2 regions of the Nocardioides sp. NPDC023903 genome follow, and region 1 is predicted to be linked to the other one. Evidence: riboswitches for the same ligand, from Rfam matches in the RefSeq annotation. Region 1 holds a riboswitch; the other holds the start of a gene.

Region 1 (4,449 bases):
CACTCGACAACGGTGCGATGCGGGACACACATCCGCTGTCGAAGCCCCGGATCTGGCTAGGCTGATGTCTTCGGTAAAAGGATGACAGGAGCGGCTGGGTAATGGATCAAGACGTGCTTCGGCACGCACCGCTTTTCAGCGAGCTGGACGACGAGTCGATGACGGCGATGCTCGCGATGATGGGTCAGACACGCCTCAGGCGCGGTGAGGTGTTGTTCCACGAGGGCGACGCCGCCGACCGGCTCTACGCGGTCGTGGACGGCAAGGTGAAGCTGAGCCGTGCCGCGGCCAACGGGCAGGACAGCCTGCTGGCGATCCTCGGGCCGGGTCAGGTGTTCGGTGAGCTGTCGCTCTTCGACCCCGGTCGACGCTCGTCCACCGTCACGGCCGTCACCGACCAGGTCGAGCTCGCCTCGCTCTCGCACGACGACCTGCTGCGCCTGCTCGACGGGCGCCCGAGCGTGACCCGTGGGCTGCTCGCCCTGCTGTCGGGCCGCCTACGTCGGGCCAACGACGTGATCGGCGACCTGGTCTTCGCCGACGCACCCCGCCGGGTGGCGAAGGCGCTGCTGGACCTCGCCGAGAGGTTCGGTGAGCAGACCGAGGAGGGCGTCCACGTCCGCCACGACCTGACCCAGGAGGAGCTCGCGCAGCTCGTGGGCGCGGCTCGGGAGACGGTCAACAAGGCGCTCGCCGACTTCGCGGCCAAGGGCTGGGTCCGGCTGGAGTCGCGCTCGGTGATCATCACCGACATGGAACGGATCGTGCGCCGGGCGGGTTGATACCGCTGGTCAGAGGCTGACCCGCACCAGCTGGCGCAGCCGGCGTAGGCCCTCGGTGCTCGGCCGTTCGGCCGGGGCGAGGGCCTCCGCGAGGCGCTGCCGTACCGGGTCGGTCTCGAGCTCCAGGCCGATGGCCACGAGCTCGCTCGCCGTGGTCGGCGTCCGCGCCGCGGCGACGTGGGCACTGCGCCCGACCAGGTTCACGTGGTAGTTGCGCGGCCCCTGGCCGGTCGCGACGGCGACGGTCCCCTTGACCCGGTACGCCGTCGCCGGCGGCTCCTCGAGCAGGTCGACCAGTCGAGCCGGCTCGATGGTGCCCGGGGTCGTCACGGTGACCGCCCGGGCGTGCTGATGGGCCTCGTGCGAAGCGGCCGCCTCGCGCAGGAGCGCGGCGATCGGCAGCTCGTCGGGCGGGTCCTGGGGCACCGCCGCGTCGTAGACCAGCCGCGGGTCGATACGGCCACCCACGGCGTACGCCACATGGACCTCGGGGTTGTGCTCCCGCACGCGCTGCTCGATCCGAGCCAGGACGTCGGATCGCTCGTCGGCCGGCACCAGGTCCGTCTTGTTGACCACGACCAGCGAGGCGGCCGCGAACCGGACCGGCGCCGGGCCCCGCCCGTCATCGAGGGTGTCGAAGTACGCGGAGGCGTCGACGACCTCGATGAGCCCACCGCGGCGTACCCGCTCGACACCGCTGAAGCGGACCAGCCGGGCCAGCGTCCCGGGCTCGGCGATCCCGCTGGCCTCGACGATGACGACGTCGAGCGCGAGCCGCGGGTGGGTCAGCTTCTCGAGCGCGTCGTCGAGGCCGCCGGCGTCGGGCAGGCAGCACAGGCAGCCGCCGGCGATCGAGGCGGGCTCGTCGACCTGGCCGGTGACGAGACCGGCGTCGACGTTGATGTCACCGAAGTCGTTGACGACCACGCCCACCCGCGCGCCGGGCTGGCGCAGCAGATGGTTGAGCAGCGTGGTCTTCCCCGACCCGAGATGGCCGGTGAGGATGACCACGGGAACCCGGTTGCTGGCGCTGGTCGGTGGCATCGGGCCATCGTAGGGCTCGATGAGAACAGTTCCCGTTAATGGGGTCGCGTCTTGACGACCGAGGTGGCCAGACCTAGGTTGTGCCGCACAACTTCACATCCGCCACTTGAACCGCAGCGGGAGAGTCCTTGCCCATCCCGGGTGAGGCGCCGAAGGAGCAAACCTCCCCAGAATCTCTCAGGCCCAATGACCGCTGTGGTGAGGCGACCTCTGGAAAGACAGGATCCGCTGGATCCTGCACCCACGGTGCAAATCGCCCCAGCCGGGCGGTGAAGCTCTCAGGTAGCGATGACAGAGCGGGGAGGTCACCCGTCCACGGGTGCCGCGACTGTCGGCACCCATCAGCAGGGAGCCTCCCGCATATGACCTCACCCGTCCCTACCCCTCTGCATGAGATCCACCAGGCGCTCGGTGCCTCGTTCACCGACTTCGCCGGCTGGAACATGCCGGTCCGCTACGGCTCGGAGACCGCCGAGCACAATGCCGTACGCACCACCGCGGGCCTCTTCGACCTGTCCCACATGGGCGAGATCGAGGTGACCGGCCCCGAGGCGGGACGCGCCCTCGACCGCGCCCTGGTCGGTCGGCCGTCGAAGATCGGCATCGGCCGCGCCCGCTACTCGATGATCTGCGCCGAGGACGGCGGCATCATCGACGACCTGGTCGTCTACCGGCTCGAGCAGGAGCGCTACCTCATCGTCGCCAACGCGAGCAACGTCCACGTGGTCGCTCCGGCTCTGGTCGAGCGGGCCGAGGCGTACGACGCCGTGGTCCGCGACGCCTCCGCGGAGTGGGCGCTGATCGCGGTCCAGGGTTCTGCCTCGGCGGCGATCGTGGCAGCCCTGACAGACCTGGACGTCCCGTCCCTGAAGTACTACGCCATCGACGCTGGCACGGTCGCCGGGATCGACGTGCTGCTCGCCCGCACCGGCTACACCGGCGAGGACGGCTTCGAGATCTACTGCGCGCCCTCGTCGGCCGCTTCGGTCTGGGAGGCGATCACCGAGGCCGGTACGCCGCACGGGCTGCAGCCCGCCGGGCTCGCCTGCCGCGACACCCTCCGCCTCGAGGCCGGCATGCCGCTCTACGGTCACGAGCTGAGCCGGGAGACGACGCCCTTCGAGGCCGGCCTCGGCCGGGTCGTCTCCTTCGACAAGCCCGACGGCTTCGTCGGCGACGCCGCCCTGGCCGCACGCCGCGACGAGGGCCCGCGCAGCGTGCTCGTCGGCCTGGTGGCCGCCGGGCGCCGATCCCCGCGAGCCGGCTACGCGATCGTGGACCCGGCCACCGGCGACGAGATCGGCGTCGTCACCAGCGGCTCGCCGTCGCCGACCCTCGGTCGTCCCATCGCGATGGCGTACGTCAGGCCTGACCTCGCCGCCGCCGGCACCAAGGTCCACGTCGACGTGCGCGGCAGCCGCGAGGACGCCGAGATCGTCGACCTTCCCTTCTACTCCAAGAAATGAGCACAGCCATGAGCAACCCGACCAACCTGTCGTACACCGCCGAGCACGAGTGGATCGAGACCCGCGGGGACGTCGCGCGCGTCGGCGTCACCGCCTTCGCCACCGAGGCGCTGGGCGACATCGTCTTCGTCGAGCTGCCCGAGGCGGGCAGCAAGATCACCGGGGGAGAGAGCTGCGGCGAGCTGGAGTCGACGAAGTCCGTCAGCGACCTCTTCGCGCCCGCCGACGGCGAGATCCTCGAGATCAACTCGGCCGTCGTCGAGGATCCCGCGCTGATCAACAGTGACCCGTTCGGCGCCGGGTGGCTCTTCGAGATGCGTGTCTCTGGCGCTCCCGACCTGCTCGACGCCGCGGCCTACGACGCTCTGATCGAGGAGTGAACCGTCGTGACCGCTGATCTCAGCGGCGCCCTGGCTCCGGTCGTAGCGATGACTCTGAGCACCTTCGACCTGTATTCGATCGGGATCGGCCCGTCCTCCTCCCACACCGTAGGGCCGATGCGAGCCGCGAAGACCTTCATCGACGGCCTCGTCGAGGACGGGCAGCTGGACGCGGTCACCCGGGTGAAGGCCGAGCTCTTCGGGTCGCTCGGCGCGACCGGGCACGGCCACGGCTCGGAGGGAGCGGTGCTGCTCGGCCTCGAGGGGGAGGAGCCGGCGACCGTCGACACCCGGGCCTCGTCCGGGCGGTTGGCGGCCATCCGCGAGCGTGGGGAGCTGACGCTGGGCGGTCACCAGCCGATCCGCTTCGATAGCCAGACCGACCTGGTGATGCATCGGCGCAAGAGCCTGCCGGGCCACCCCAACGGCATGGTGTTCACCGCCTACGACGCCTCAGGGCAGGTGAGCCGAGAGCGGACCTACTACTCCGTCGGCGGGGGCTTCGTCATCGACGAGCACGCGTCCGGCGCCGCCCGGATCGTGCCCGACCACTCGAGCGTCCGGTTCCCCTTCACCACCGGCGCCGAGCTGCTCAGCACCTGCGAGCGCGAGGGGTTCCGGGTCTCGGATCTCATGCGCGCCAACGAGCTGACCTGGCGTACGCACGACGAGATCCGAGCCGGTCTCCTGGAGATCTGGCGGGTGATGGCCGACTGCGTGCAGGCCGGCTGCGACCGTGATCCGGTCAGTGACGGCGTACTTCCTGGGGGTCTGCGG
Region 2 (4,449 bases), on a different contig from region 1:
CCTCGTGCACCAGCGAGCAGACCTCGGTGATGCCCTCCTCGTAGACCCCGTGGGTCGAGGGGTAGGTCACCATGATCGCGGCGACGTTCTCACCATGGGCGTCGAGCTTGGCCCGCAGGTCGTCGAGGTCGACCGTGCCGTCCTCGGACGACTTCACGACCTCGACCTTCATCCCGGCCATCACGGCCGAGGCGGCGTTGGTGCCGTGCGCCGAGGAAGGCATCAGGCAGATCTTGCGGTGCCCCTGGCCCTGTGCGTCCAGGTAGCCGCGGATCGCCATCAGGCCGGCGAACTCGCCCTGCGAGCCGGCGTTCGGCTGGATGGAGACCTCGTCGTAGCCGGTGACCTCGGCCAGCCACCCCTCCAGCTCTCCGACGAGGCGCGTGTAGCCGGCGGCGTCCTCGGCGGGCACGAACGGGTGCAGGTCGGCGAAGCCGGGCAGCGAGATCGGCTCCATCTCGGTGGTCGCGTTGAGCTTCATGGTGCACGAGCCGAGCGGAATCATGCCCTTGTCGAGCGCGTAGTCGCGCGCCGCCAGCTTGTGCAGGTAGCGCAGCATCTGGGTCTCGCTGTGGTGCGCGTTGAAGACCTCGTGGGTGAGGTAGTCGGTGGTGCGCACCAGGCCGTCGGGCAGCGCGCTGGCCGTGGTGCGGTCGATCTCGTCCAGGTCCGCCCCCGAGACGCCGAAGGCGTTGAGCACGGCCGACAGGGTCGAGCGGGTGGTCGCCTCCGAGGTCGAGATGCCGACGGTGTCGGCGTCGACGAGACGAAGATGTACGCCGAAGCGACGGGCCGCGGTGACGACGTCGGCCGCCCGGCCGGGCACGGTGACACCCAGCGTGTCGAAGAACGTCTCCGAGACCAGCGGGAGCCCGGCCGACTTGAGCGCGGCGGCCAGCACGGCGGCGTAGCGGTGGGTGCGGGTCGCGATCGTCCGCAGCCCGGCGGGGCCGTGGTAGACGGCGTACATCGAAGCGCCGACGGCCAGCAGCACCTGCGCGGTGCAGATGTTGGAGGTCGCCTTCTCACGGCGGATGTGCTGCTCGCGGGTCTGCAGAGCGAGGCGGTACGCGGGCCGCCCCTCGGCGTCGACGGAGACGCCGACGAGGCGACCGGGCAGGTGCCGCTCGATCCCCTCGTGGACGGCCATGTAGCCGGCGTGCGGGCCGCCGTAGAAGAGCGGGATGCCGAAGCGCTGGGTGGAGCCGACGACGACGTCGGCGCCGAGGGTGCCGGGCGCCTCGAGGACGGTGAGAGCGAGCAGGTCGGCGGCGACGACTGCGAGCGCGCCGCGCTCATGGGCGGCGTCGATGACCGGCTTGAGGTCGGGCACGCGACCGGAGGCGCCGGGGTACTGGACCAGCACGCCGATCGCGTCGCCCTCGGGCAGGCCCTGCGAGAGGTCGGCCACGACGACCTCGAGGCCCATCGCCTCGGCGCGCACCTTCACGACCTCGATCGACTGCGGCAGGGCGTCGACGTCGATGATGAACGGGCCGGAACCCTTGCGGTTCGCCCGGTGCACCAGCGCCAGCGCCTCGGCGGCCGCGGTGCCCTCGTCCAGGAGCGAGGAGTTGGCCACCGGCAGACCGGTCAGGTCGCCGACCATGGTCTGGAAGTTGATGAGCGCCTCGAGGCGGCCCTGGGAGATCTCGGGCTGGTAGGGCGTGTAGGCGGTGTACCAGCTCGGGTCCTCGAGCACGTTGCGACGGATCACCGGCGGCGTCACGGTGGCGTGGTAGCCGAGCCCGATCATCGGCTCGCCGGGCTTGTTGGAGGCGGCGATCTCCCGCGCCAACGACGCGACCTGCGCCTCGCTCAGCGCGGCCGGCAGGTCCAATGACTCGACCGAGCGGATCCCGGCCGGCACCGCGGCGTCCATCATCGCCGCGACCGAGTCGTATCCGAGCCGTTGCAGCATGGTCGCCTCGTCGGCGGCCGAGAGTCCGACGTGGCGCTCCACGAACGGGGAGGCGGCGTCGAGCTCGGACAGAGTGGGCGTGTCGGACACAGTGGCTCCTGAGGGCATCTAAGACAACTCGTACGCCCTCCCCCTCTGTCACCGCACCTGCGCCGCTTCAGAGTTGCCTGGTCCGCACAGTCGTGGATGCCTGAGAGTTTCCGGGGAGGAATTGCCCCTTCGGCGCCCCTTCGAGAGGAGCTCTCCCGTGCGGGATGGTCAGCACCACCAGCATAAACGACTCGACCCCGAGGCCCCGCCTCCGCGCTCCGCGCGGTTACTCCCTCGCTCTGCGCGAACGGACGAGCAAGCTCGCCGTTCGACCTCGCTCCGGTCGTCTCTGCGGGGTCTCGGGGTCGAGTGTTACGTGAGGTTTACTTCAGCCGGCGTTGCGGGCGGCGCGGCGGGCGGAGAGCTCGTCGGACATCGAGGCGACCTGCTCGCCGTCCTCGGCCGCACGCTCGCTCGGGAGCTCGGAGAGGGTGCCCTCGATCTCGCGCCAGACGCCACCGATGGCGATGCCGAAGACGCCCTGCCCGCCCTGGAGAAGGTCGATGACCTCGTCGTTGCTGGTGCACTCATAGACCGAGGCGCCATCGCTCATCAGGGTGACGCGGGTCAGGTCGTCGGTGCCCCGCTCGCGCAGGTGCTGCACGGCAGCGCGGATCTGCTGCAGCGAGATGCCGGCGTCGAGGAGTCGCTTGATGACCTTGAGGATCAGGATGTCGCGGAAGGAGTAGAGCCGCTGGGTGCCGGAGCCGGTGGCCCCGCGCACGCTCGGCTCGACGAGACCGGTGCGGGCCCAGTAGTCGAGCTGGCGGTAGCTGATCCCGGCCGCGTTACAGGCCGTCGGGCCGCGGTAACCGGTGTCGCTGGGCAGGGTCGAGACATCGTCGGTGAAGAGAAGGCCCTGCTCGTCAGCCTGCTCCGCCGCGCGTTGCGCGTCATCGGCGCCGTGGCCGGGCTTCTGTTCGTGGTCGAACACGATGTCCTCCATCGTCTACTCCGTTGTGCGTAACTCCACTCGGGGAATGAACGGCTGCGGCGGGGGGACCACATCGTTGGAGTTACAACAGAGACAACTACAAGGTAAGCGCCGCAAGGGCCCTGGTCAAAGAACCCCCTCCGGCGTGTCGTCCAGCCTAACCCTCAAGTAGAGCATGAGGCTTGCGGCGCCTGGTCGTCGCGACCAATGCCGTCAGCGCCAGTACCACGGCTCCCACGAGGAGGCAGACCCGCATCCCGGGAAGGGTGAGGATCCCGCTCGCGCCGGCTCCCAGACCGCCGAAAATGGCGACCGCGATCGCGCCGCCCGTCTGCCGGAACGTGCTCAGCGCGCCGGTGGCGACACCGACCCGGGCGGGCTCGACGGCGTCGATCAGGTCCGCGGTGACGAGCGTGATCGCCAGCGCGCCGCCGGTGGAGAGCGGGACGAGCAGGACGAGGACCAGCCAGACCGGCGTGGTCGTCGTGAGCGGGAGCAGGGCGAGCATCCCCACCGCGAGGATCAGCTGGCCGCCAGCGATGAGCGGGCGCCGGCCCATGACGTACGCCAGACGTGGCGCGAGCACGTTGGCGCAGGTGGTCATGGCCGCCGGGATGACGAACATCAGCCCCGCCGCGGCACCGCTCCAGCCCCGCACCTGCTGGTAGTAGAGCCCGAGCAGAAAGATCCCGCCGTAGAATCCGAAGTTGATCCCGAACCCGGAGACCAGCGCGACCGCCACCCTGCCCCGAGCGACCAGACCGAGCGGCAGCACCGGCGCCGCCGAGCGGCGCTCCACCACGACGAAGGCGACGGCCGCCGAGATCGCCACCGCCGCCGCGAGCAGGGCGGGCATGTGCCAGCCAGTGTGGCCGGCGTCGATGACGGCGTACGTCAGCGCGGACAGCGCGACCACGGCCAGCGCCTGGCCTAGGAGGTCGAGCGGCGCCCGGCGCCGTACCGCCCGGATCCGCAGGCCGGCCAGCAGGACCACGATCAGGATCCCGACCGGCACGTTGACCAGGAACACCCAGCGCCAGCCGGCGTACTCGCTCAGCAGGCCTCCGGCCACCGGACCCAGCGCCATCGCCGCGGATCCGCCGATGGTCCACACGGCGATGGCCTGCGCCCGGGCCCGCGCGTCGTCGTACGCCACCCGGACCAGCGCCAGCGACGCCGGCATGACCAGCGCGGCGGCAGCGCCCTGGAGCACTCGCGCCGCGATGAGCACCGGCATCACCGGCGCGGCCGCGCAGGCCACGGATGCGACGGTGAACAGCACCACGCCCAGCGCGTAGGCCCGCACCGGGCCGACCCGGTCCGTCACCGCTCCAGCCGAGAGCATCAGCGCCGCGAACATCAGCGTGTACGCGTCCACGACCCACTGCAGCCCGGCCATCCCTCCGCCCAGGTCCCGATGCAGATAGGGCAGTGCGATGTTCACCGCGGAGACGTCGACGGTGATCACCGTGAAGCCCAGCAGCGCAGCGAGCAGCGCTCGAAA

Evidence for each region. Region 1 has a riboswitch for glycine ahead of gcvT (glycine cleavage system aminomethyltransferase GcvT). Riboswitches for the same ligand answer to the same signal wherever they lie in the genome.
Region 2: another riboswitch for glycine. It lies ahead of gcvP (aminomethyl-transferring glycine dehydrogenase); the one in region 1 lies ahead of gcvT (glycine cleavage system aminomethyltransferase GcvT).

The regions. Positions count from the first base shown of each region.
Region 1 covers NZ_JBEZZS010000028.1:62,044-66,492, reverse strand. The annotation lists gene AB0F44_RS23285 (Crp/Fnr family transcriptional regulator) at 102-782, shown strand; gene AB0F44_RS23280 (GTP-binding protein) at 792-1,826, opposite strand; glycine riboswitch at 1,934-2,029, shown strand; gene gcvT (glycine cleavage system aminomethyltransferase GcvT) at 2,189-3,292, shown strand; gene gcvH (glycine cleavage system protein GcvH) at 3,301-3,672, shown strand; gene AB0F44_RS23265 (L-serine ammonia-lyase) at 3,721-4,449, shown strand, end outside.
Region 2 covers NZ_JBEZZS010000001.1:269,465-273,913, forward strand. The annotation lists gene gcvP (aminomethyl-transferring glycine dehydrogenase) at 1-2,011, opposite strand, end outside; glycine riboswitch at 2,089-2,179, opposite strand; gene AB0F44_RS01410 (MerR family transcriptional regulator) at 2,340-2,957, opposite strand; gene AB0F44_RS01415 (MFS transporter) at 3,103-4,449, opposite strand, start outside.